DNA from 3 places in the Paenibacillus sp. S28 genome. Region 3 is predicted to be linked to each of the others. Evidence: a T-box and tRNA genes for the amino acid it is inferred to sense, from the RefSeq annotation. Region 3 holds a T-box; the other regions hold tRNA genes.
What was found. The T-box of region 3 lies ahead of leuS (leucine--tRNA ligase). A T-box ahead of a tRNA ligase gene usually reads a tRNA of that ligase, here a tRNA-Leu.
Positions count from the first base shown of each region.

Region 1: it has a tRNA-Leu gene. The T-box ahead of leuS (leucine--tRNA ligase) is inferred to sense a tRNA for this amino acid. The anticodon was not compared.
Region 2: it has a tRNA-Leu gene. The T-box ahead of leuS (leucine--tRNA ligase) is inferred to sense a tRNA for this amino acid. The anticodon was not compared.

Region 1 is NZ_JACVTM010000002.1:372,800-376,069, forward strand. It holds gene IAE55_RS06060 (YitT family protein) at 1-406, opposite strand, end outside; gene IAE55_RS06065 (hypothetical protein) at 619-783, shown strand; tRNA gene IAE55_RS06070 (tRNA-Met) at 893-969, shown strand; tRNA gene IAE55_RS06075 (tRNA-Ile) at 1,008-1,084, shown strand; tRNA gene IAE55_RS06080 (tRNA-Leu) at 1,110-1,195, shown strand; tRNA gene IAE55_RS06085 (tRNA-Leu) at 1,348-1,433, shown strand; gene IAE55_RS06090 (uracil-DNA glycosylase) at 1,597-2,265, shown strand; gene IAE55_RS06095 (hypothetical protein) at 2,298-2,708, shown strand; gene IAE55_RS06100 (AI-2E family transporter) at 2,740-3,270, opposite strand, start outside.
Region 2 is NZ_JACVTM010000010.1:168,878-172,147, forward strand. It holds gene IAE55_RS22915 (SprT family protein) at 1-269, shown strand, start outside; tRNA gene IAE55_RS22920 (tRNA-Asn) at 301-376, shown strand; tRNA gene IAE55_RS22925 (tRNA-Ser) at 384-472, shown strand; gene tlp (small acid-soluble spore protein Tlp) at 945-1,154, opposite strand; tRNA gene IAE55_RS22935 (tRNA-Glu) at 1,348-1,422, shown strand; tRNA gene IAE55_RS22940 (tRNA-Lys) at 1,618-1,693, shown strand; tRNA gene IAE55_RS22945 (tRNA-Leu) at 1,725-1,810, shown strand; gene IAE55_RS22950 (ThuA domain-containing protein) at 1,969-2,625, shown strand; gene IAE55_RS22955 (SDR family NAD(P)-dependent oxidoreductase) at 2,629-3,270, shown strand, end outside.
Region 3 is NZ_JACVTM010000002.1:212,229-215,498, reverse strand. It holds gene leuS (leucine--tRNA ligase) at 1-1,240, opposite strand, end outside; T-box leader at 1,351-1,586, opposite strand; gene IAE55_RS05365 (helix-turn-helix domain-containing protein) at 1,765-3,270, shown strand, end outside.

The DNA.
Region 1 (3,270 bases), 160 kb from region 3:
GCGAGCCGCCGAAACGGATGACGAGTCCGACGCCAAGGCCGAGAATAAGGCCGCCGAACAGGACCGCTAATATTTTCTCATTGGTAAAAGGACTGACATGATGCAGCAGCTGCGTCGTTACAGACATGACGGCGATGCCGTAAAGGGTAGAGAAGGCGAACGTTTTTCCGATCTGCTTGTATCCCAGAAATAAAAAGGGGAGGTTGATAATAAACAGAAAAATACCGAGCGGAAAGGTCGTCACTTTGGATAAGACGATCGAAATCCCGGTGATGCCGCCATCGATGATTTCATTGGGAACCAGAAATACCTCGAGCGCGACGGCCATAAGTACGGCCCCCACCGTAATAAATACAAATTTTTTGACCAGATCCGCAAAAGACAGCTTTTTATGTGTTTTTGCCATGGACATTCCCCGCTTTCCTGAAAATTAAAATGTTAAACAACTTAGTTATCAGTATAAACGATTTTTCCGCTCAGCACAAAGCAATCTCGCTTTTTTTCGAACGTTTTCGACATTTTACTAGCCGAGATTTCTGCTGCTATGAATGAACCATGGCGTTTGCGGCAACAATAGGCATCAAAACCAGCTCATCTATGAAAGGAGGGTTAGCAGCAATGCGGTGGGTGTATTTCGGCAAGCTCTACCGGACGAAGTTCCAGGCAGGGTGCCTGGCGAAGAGGCTGGAGCAGGACAGCTGGATCTACGGTTATGAAGAGCCGCGGATCGTTGAAATTTTCCGTTCAAGGAGAGGCAGGTACGGTGTCCGCTTTTTGCCGTGACATGGGCAGGCCCCAGGGTGTCCTAACGCCAATTCCATAAATAAATACTTGACGCAGTGGGTACATATGCTGTATATTAATTCTTGTCGCTATTTGATATGGTTAATGACGCGGGGTGGAGCAGTCCGGTAGCTCGTCGGGCTCATAACCCGAAGGCCGCAGGTTCAAATCCTGCCCCCGCAACCAATTTAACAGCCATTATCTGTACGGTATATACTTGATCAGGGCCCTTAGCTCAGTTGGTTAGAGCGGTCGGCTCATAACCGACTGGTCGGGGGTTCGAGTCCCTCAGGGCCCACCATATAGCAATATGCAAGAAACAGCATGCCGGGGTGGCGGAATTGGCAGACGCACAGGACTTAAAATCCTGCGGTAGGTGACTATCGTACCGGTTCGAGCCCGGTCCTCGGCATACAGGTAAACCATTCGAAGGAAGCCGGTTCAGTCTTTGACTGAGCCGGTTTTTTTGTGCTCATGGCCGGTAAAAGGAATGGGAATTAAAGGATTGCCGGTATGGGTAAAACATGTTATATTAAATTTTGTCGTCACAAAAGTGATAGACAAGCCGGGATGGCGGAATTGGCAGACGCACAGGACTTAAAATCCTGCGGTAGGTGACTACCGTACCGGTTCGAGCCCGGTTCTCGGCATTGGATTGGAACAAGTTGAACAGGGTAAGCTGGTCCGGATCGGGGCCGGCTTATTTTTTTAGCTGCCGTTTAATGCGGTCTAACTTTCATTGAATGTGCGTCGGCAGACGTTTTTCTATAAAAATAGGTTTATATATTTACGAGAGAGGAGAAATGCTTCATGATATTTAATAACGATTGGGACGAGCAGCTGAAGGAAGAAACCGAAAAGGACTATTTTCAGGAATTCCGTTATAAGCTGGCCAAGGAATACAAGCTTCACAAAGTGTACCCGCCGAAAGAGGACCTCTTTAAAGCGCTCAAGCTGACCCCATATGAGGATACCAAAGTGGTCATTTTGGGACAGGATCCTTATCATGGACCCGGACAGGCCCACGGCCTTAGCTTTTCGGTCAAACCCGGCGTGCGGATTCCGCCTTCCCTCGTGAACATTTACAAAGAGCTGCACAGCGATCTTGGTGTACCGATTCCAAACCATGGAACGCTGGTGCATTGGGCCGAGCAAGGGGTGCTGCTGCTCAATACGGTGCTGACCGTCCGGGATGGCGAGGCAAATTCGCATAAAGGATTAGGATGGGAGCGATTTACCGATGCTGTCATTGAGAAGCTGAATGAGCGGGATAAGCCGGTCGTGTTCATTCTATGGGGAAGCCATGCCCAGAAAAAAGGAGCTTTTATCGATCGGAAAAAGCATCTGGTGATCCAGTCGGTTCACCCGAGTCCACTGTCGGTGCACCGCGGTTTTTTTGGAAGCAGGCCGTTTTCCAAAGCCAACGCATTTTTAGCAGCCCATGGGATCAAGCCGGTCGATTGGGCGATTCCTGACAGGTAACTCATTTTCATGCGAAAGGAGGCGAAAGGGCCATGAAGAACTGGATCGGCAGGCGGGTTACTATCTTGTGCAACGACAAGCTGCATTCCCGGGTCAAGGGGACGCTTCGCAAGTGGGATGAACATAACGAATGGCTCGTGCTCGGGCCGCACGACCTGAAGCTGCCGTTTGGCGAGGTTTGTACGATCCGGCTTCTTCCCGAAGGGAAAAATGCCCCTGACGCCGCGCCTCATTCGGTCGGATACATCATGAAGGACAAACGGCAGTTCGATAACGCCGTGTTGTTCGGGTCCGAGGTCATGATCTGGCGGAAGGACCGTCTGGAAGCATACAGGGCCACCCTGAGCTCGCATAATGCGGAGACGGTGACCCTGTCGGACGGCCGGACTTTTCGGAAAGCGGAGTGCACTTGCGTTGTCCGGTCATTGCGTGGCATGCTGTGAGACATTGGTCCTGCGGCATGCTTTTTTTTCCTCACTCTTTCGTGTCATCTACCTTTTCCGCCAAAAATAGCCCATACCCCCGGACGATAATGATCTTGGCGATCATATAGACGGGAATGGCCAAAATGACGCCGACGATCCCGGATACGTCTCCGCCGATCAGCAGCAGGACGATGGCCGTCATCGGATGAATGTCAAGCTGCTTGCCGTAAATAATCGGCGTCAGCAGATTATCCTGGATCTGCTGGGAGATGATGATCACGACGAGCGACCATACGGCAACGGAAGGCGAATCGATAAAACCGATGATAACGACCGGAATGGCAGCGATGATCGCACCTACGTATGGAATCAGGTTCAGGACGATCGAGATCAGCGCGAGCAGGAGAGAGTACGGAAGCCCGATAATGAGAAAGCCGATGTACATCAGCACGCCTAGAATGAGATTCAGCACGACCCTGCCGACGATAAAGTTGCTGAGCGCCGTATCGATTTCCCGCAGCGCTTCTTTCCCTTCCTTCCGGTATTTCCGCGGAAGGATATGCAAAATTTTAGGGGGAAG
Region 2 (3,270 bases), on a different contig from region 3:
ATTACCATTTGCACCTGACGGGAAGGGGCTACAAGCACCGGGATCCGGATTTTAAAATGCTGCTGCAGCAGGTCGGGGGAAGCCGTTACTGCCAGTCGCTGCCTTCGGCACGCGAGCGTAAGGTTCAGCCTTACCGGTACCAGCTGGTGTGCCGCCAGTGCGGGATGGTATATCTGCGCAAACGCAAGGTCGATCCTCGCCGTTACCGGTGCGGGAAATGCGCTGGAAATCTTCGCTTGAACAAGCTTGACTCCGCTACAAAATCATGATAAATTATTTGGTGTTACCATATAACAATGTTCCCTGATAGCTCAGTTGGTAGAGCACTCGACTGTTAATCGAGTTGTCACAGGTTCGAGTCCTGTTCGGGGAGCCAGTTTCTTGGAGAGATACCCAAGTGGCTATAAGGGGACCCTCTGCTAAGGGGTTAGACTGCGTAAGCGGTGCGAGGGTTCGAATCCCTCTCTCTCCGTTTTGAGATACTTCGTAAGAAAGCTCCCACCGCCTTTGCGGCTGGGGGCTTTTTGGTGTAAAGGGATGAGAACCCTCGGGGGAGGGTTCGTCGGAGCATAAGCTTCGGGAGGATAGGCTTCGCAGTCTCGAACGAAGTGAGAGTATCCCTCTCTCTCCGTTTTGAGATACTTCGTAAGAAAGCTCCCACCGCTTTTGCGGCTGGGGGCTTTTTGGTGTAAAGGGATGAGGACCCTCGGGGAGGGTTCGTCGGAGCATAAGCTTCGGGAGGATAGGCATCGCAGTCTCGAACGAAGTGAGAGTATCCCTCTCTCTCCGTTTTGAGATACTTCGTAAGAAAGCTCCCACCGCTTTTGCGGCTGGGGGCTTTTTGGTGTAAAGGGATGAGGACCCTCGGGGAGGGTTCGTCGGAGCAACAAAACAACCCCCATCCATCATTGGACAGGGGGCTGCTTGGGCAAATCCTCAAAGCTTTATTTTTCGTCTTCGTACTCTTCCCGCATGCCTTCAATCGCTCTTTCGCGCTTGGCGTTTTTGTGCTGAAGGTTGTGTACTTCCTGACCGGAAATTTCCTCGGCGTGTTCGGCCAAATAATCGTTGGTTTCGTTAATGTTGTCCTGCGTGTTGATAATGGCGGTTTTGATCTTTTCCGCGTTATCAGAACGGTCGTCTGGTTTAGCCATTGATTTTGTCTCCTTGTCGTGTGTTGATGTCATTGACGTGTATAGGATGCCAAATAAGGGACGATTTTATGCCCGGGCATAGGAGAGAAATGGCAACGACACAATTTTTAAAAATATTACAAAAAGGGCTTGCCAACCTTTTTTGTTCTATGCTATACTCAGTCTTGTCGTCAAGAAAGTGATGTTACGATATGGCCCGTTGGTCAAGGGGTTAAGACACCTCCCTTTCACGGAGGTAACATGGGTTCGAATCCCATACGGGTCACCACTTTCATTGCTTGCAACAGGGATGAGAACCCAAGATGGGTTCGTCGAAGCGCTGCATCGTTAGGATCAGCTTCGCAGTCTCGAACGAAGTGAGAGTATCCCATACGGGTCACCACTTTCATTGCTTGCAGCAGAATAAGAATTCCAATATCTGTACCATCTATAGCTTATGGGCGCACAGGTTGTGGATCATCGAGAGCCATTAGCTCAGTTGGTAGAGCACCTGACTTTTAATCAGGGTGTCGAAGGTTCGAGTCCTTCATGGCTCACCAGTTTTTTTAAATAGCAGTTCCCTTTAAACGTGCGGTAGTGGTGGAATGGCAGACACGCTATCTTGAGGGGGTAGTGGGCGTACGCCCGTGGAGGTTCGAGTCCTCTCTACCGCACCATAATTTGATTAATGACAATCCTTGCGAATGGGCAAGGATTTTTTTGTTATATCCGTATTCTGCATTATTGGACCTGGAACTGGGCTTGCGTGGCAAGCGGGTTTCTGGAATACTGGGAGTAATATACTTTGCAAACGCTGTCAAAGGAGGGGAACATCGTGAACATACTCGTATTATGCGACGATCAATGGCATCCGGCCGATGTAGTGAAGGGAGGCTTAGAGCCGCTTCGGGCAGGCGGGTTCAATTTTCACTACATTTTGGAAACCGATGCCGAATGGCAGGACTCGCTGGAAAGGTTGCTTACGGAATATGATTTGCTGATCTTGGCGAAATCCAATCGGGTCTCCGCGGTAAAAGAGCAACCGTGGCTCACAGCCCAAGCCGGTGGTCTGCTGCAGCGTTACGTCAGCGGGGGTGGCGGTCTGCTCGTTCTGCACTCCGGTACGGTGGGTTACCGGGACATGGAGGATGTGCGCGGGCTGGTCGGCGGAGTCTTTCATCACCATCCGGAGCAGTGTCCGGTCACGGTCGAGCCTGTACAAGACACGGAGATTACCCGGGGAGTCCAGGCCTTCACGTTGCAAGACGAGCACTATTTCATGGATATGACCGACCTGAGTGACGTGAATATATTTATGGTGACCCGGTCGGAACAGGGGGAGCAGCCGGGCGGATGGACCCGAACGGAAGGCGAGGGAAGGGTTTGTGTGCTGACACCCGGCCACAATTTGGCGGTTTGGCTGCATCCGGGCTACCAGCAGCTCCTGCGGCAAGCATTGACGTGGACCGCATCAGCGCCGAAGGGAGAATAAATCATGGACCAGGTTGTTTTGATTACGGAAGTTCACCGTCCGTGGGAATGCGCACTAGTTCAGGAATTCGCCAAAAAGGGATGGAGCGTCATGGCGTGCAGTCTCGTTCCCGAAGAGGAATTTCAGGACGCCTTTGATACGGATAAAATACGTATCTTCACGATGGATACAAGGTCCAGAGAATCGGTGCAGCAGGCAGCCCGGCGGATTCAGGAACATACCAGCCGGGTGGATCTGCTCATTTGCGGAACGGCATCCAGCCAGGGGAGGGAGGCGGCCGGAATCGCCCAAATGTCGGCGGATCTCGTATTGGAAGATTACCAGGCGAATACGCTAGGTCCGATTCGTGTCATCGAGGCGTGCCTGCCACTTATGGATAACGGGCTGCGAAGAATCGCGCTGCTGTCCGATGTCCAGGGCAGTTTGGGGCTTGGCCTTTCGGGGGCAGGGACAGGATACGCGATGTCCAAAGCTGCCCTGCATATGGCGTACACCATGCTGCATAGAGATCTGAGCGGCAAGGGGTTCACGTTCCGGCTGTTTGAGCCTGGATCGGAGCTTGAAACGGGGGCTTCGGCTGAAGCGGCGGCGGCTTATTTTACCGGGGCCCGGGAGGATGAAGAGCGGGTAGTTATGCTGGATTGG
Region 3 (3,270 bases):
GGCCTTTGCCGTTCTCCTCAAGCCACGCGATCATTGCAGCGATGGCTTCTTCGGTGTGCAGTCCGTTCAGCGGGCCCGAGTTTACATGCTCTCCGTCCCCGGTATAAGCTTCCTCCTGCACGTTTCCGCCTTTGACCACTTCGACGATGTTCAAGCCGAATTTCTTGGCGAATTCCCAGTCGCGGGAATCATGCCCCGGCACCGCCATAATGGCTCCGGTTCCGTAGCCTGCCAGCACGTAATCCGCAATCCAGATCGGGAGCATCTCGCCGCTCACCGGATTGACGGCATAGGCTCCGGTAAACACACCGGTTTTGTCTTTGGCCAAATCGGTGCGCTCCAGATCGCTCTTGCGGGCTGCCTGCTCCTGGTAGGCCTTCACCGCATCCTTCTGTTCAGGCGTCGTAATGCGCTCTACCAGCTCCTGTTCGGGAGCGAGCACGCAATAAGTAGCGCCAAACAGCGTGTCGGGACGGGTCGTAAATACCGTCAGCTTGGCGTCATGCCCCTCGATGTCGAACTGCACTTCAGCGCCCTTCGATCTTCCGATCCAGTTGCGCTGCATATCCTTCAGGCTTTCGCTCCAATCCAGGTCATCCAGATCTTCCAGCAGCCGGTCGGCATACTCGGTAATCTTCAGAATCCATTGGCGCATCGGCTTGCGGACGACCGGATGGCCGCCGCGCTCGCTCTTCCCGTCGATGACTTCCTCGTTGGCCAGTACGGTCCCGAGGGCTTCACACCAGTTCACAGGCACTTCGGCAACATAGGCAAGGCCGCGTTTGTACAGCTGGATGAAAATCCACTGCGTCCATTTATAATATTCCGGATCGGTCGTGCTGATCTCGCGGTCCCAGTCATAAGAGAAGCCGAGCGACTTGATCTGACGCCGGAACGTGTTAATGTTCTTGATCGTGATTTCCCGAGGGTGCTCGCCCTTATCCATCGCATGCTGCTCCGCCGGCAGGCCGAATGCGTCCCAACCCATCGGATGCAGCACGTTATAGCCCTTCATCCGTTTGAAGCGGGAAACGATGTCCGTCGCCGTGTACCCTTCCGGGTGGCCGACATGAAGCCCGGCTCCGGACGGGTAAGGAAACATATCCAGCGCGTAAAATTTCGGCTTTTCAGGATCCTCTGTCGTCTTGAATGTGTGATGCTCATCCCAATACTTCTGCCATTTCGGTTCAATCACCTTGTGCTGGTAGCCCTGGCCTTGAACCTGCTCTTGGTTACTCATGCTCATTTGCCTCCTAAAGTGCGCCCGCTGCCCGCCCGTTATTCCGGGACGGCACGGCGCTCGTCTTTCATGTTTGCAACAAAAAAACCTCTCATCCATAGCGTATCATCGCTAGGGACGAGAGGTTTGATTCCCGTGGTACCACCCTAGTTAGCGGAGGACATGCTTTATCCCCGCTCCCTTTGCACCCTTAACGCGGGTGAATCGATGATCTTTGACGCGTTCTGAACGCGCTTCACATCATAGCTCAAAGGCGAGTTCATCCCAAATCGTCAACCGGCTTGCACCCCCCGCCGGCTCTCTGTATGACATCCCTGGAACTAATACCCCTTATCATCGCTTCATTTGCAGTTTTTCATGGTTGAAACATTGAAACATATTATATATAAAAAAATCCATCGAGTCAACGTATCCAGCCTGGCGGACAAGCCCCGCTTTTCCCGCCAAAAAACCCGCCAGCCGGAATTATTCCATGTCCGATAGGGAATTTTTTGTTATGATTGAACCAAAGGGAGGCGGAAAGTTTGAAGCGTAACCTCAGAAGGTACTTGAAATCGAAGCTGTTTTTGAAATATATATGGTCTTATCTGTTTATTTTGCTGCTTCCTCTCGTTTTTGTAACCGTCTTCATCTACCAAAGCGCCGCGGGCAACCTCCGGGAGGAAATCGAGCAAAGCCATCTGAACCAGCTGACGCAGGCGGAAAGCATCGTCGACGGCCGTATGAAGGAGCTCGGCGACATCGCCTCAAGGATCGCCTACGACGACCGCCTGATCTCTTACCGGGTCCATGATCCGTTCTATTCCCGGGAGGCGATCGACGCTCTGGATCAATATAAGTCAACCAGCTCCATCATCGGAGATGTATTTTTATATTTTCATCATGACGACCGGATTTACTCCTCGCAGGGGCTTAGCAGCCTGGACGTGTTCAGCGAGAAGTACATATTCCAGAATTGGTCCAAAGACAGCCTGATGGGCGATTTAAACGACGTGTCTTTTCCCACTATGCGTCCGGCGGACCGGGTGATCCGGGGCACTTACAGGCAGCAGTCGCTGCTTGCCTACCTGGTGCCGATTACGCCGAACAGCCCGAATCCCCACGCAACGGTCATGTATTTGATCGATGAGTCGGAGCTCACGGGTCTGATCGATTCCATTCTGGGCAGCTACAAGGGGCTGGCGTACATTTTCGACAACCACGGACAGGTGCTGGCCGCCAACAATCACGGCGAAACGATCAACGGCCTGGACACGGGACATCTGTTTTCCCTCGATCCGGGCATTCACAGCGTGGAGCTGGGCGGAAAAGCGCATTCCGTCGTGTCCACCAAATCGGACATGAACGGCTGGACGTATGTGACGCTGATGCCAAGCGATCAGTTTTTCAGCAGCGTGCTGCACATCCGCAGCTTTATCATCATGCTGTTCAGCATCGTGGTGCTGGCAGGCATCGGCATCGCCCTGCTTCTGGCCCGCAGACAATATCACCCGATTTCGGCCCTAGTCGATTTCGCCAATTCGAAGTCCAGAAACGACCGGGGAACGGGAGATGCGCTCCTTCCGGGCAATGAACTGGAGCATATCCGCTCCGCGCTGCAGGAATACAGCTCCCGTGCCGACCTACAGGAACCGTACGCCCGGAATCATCTCCTGCTGAGACTGCTCCAGCAGGGAGAAGACCGGGAGCTCGAGCCGGATCTGCTGGAAGCCTTTAATATCAGGTTTGACCGTTCGCAGTTTTTTGTCATCGCCATGGAACGAGGCGAGCTTGCTGACCCTTCCCAGGATTACCAGGATTGGCAGACGCTCGCTTCCCTCCTAGCTGAAGTGGACATCCCCGGGCTCCGGGCATCCGCTTACAGCGTGGAGCTGCCGCGCCGGGACCAGATGGCCCTCATTGTCTGCTTTGACCCGCACCCGGCGATGGAGAGCTTCATCCATATGAGCCGGATCGTCGATGCAGTCCGCAGCAATATCCTGGAGGCGTTCGACTTTAACCCCATCATGGGCGTCGGCACCGGATATTCA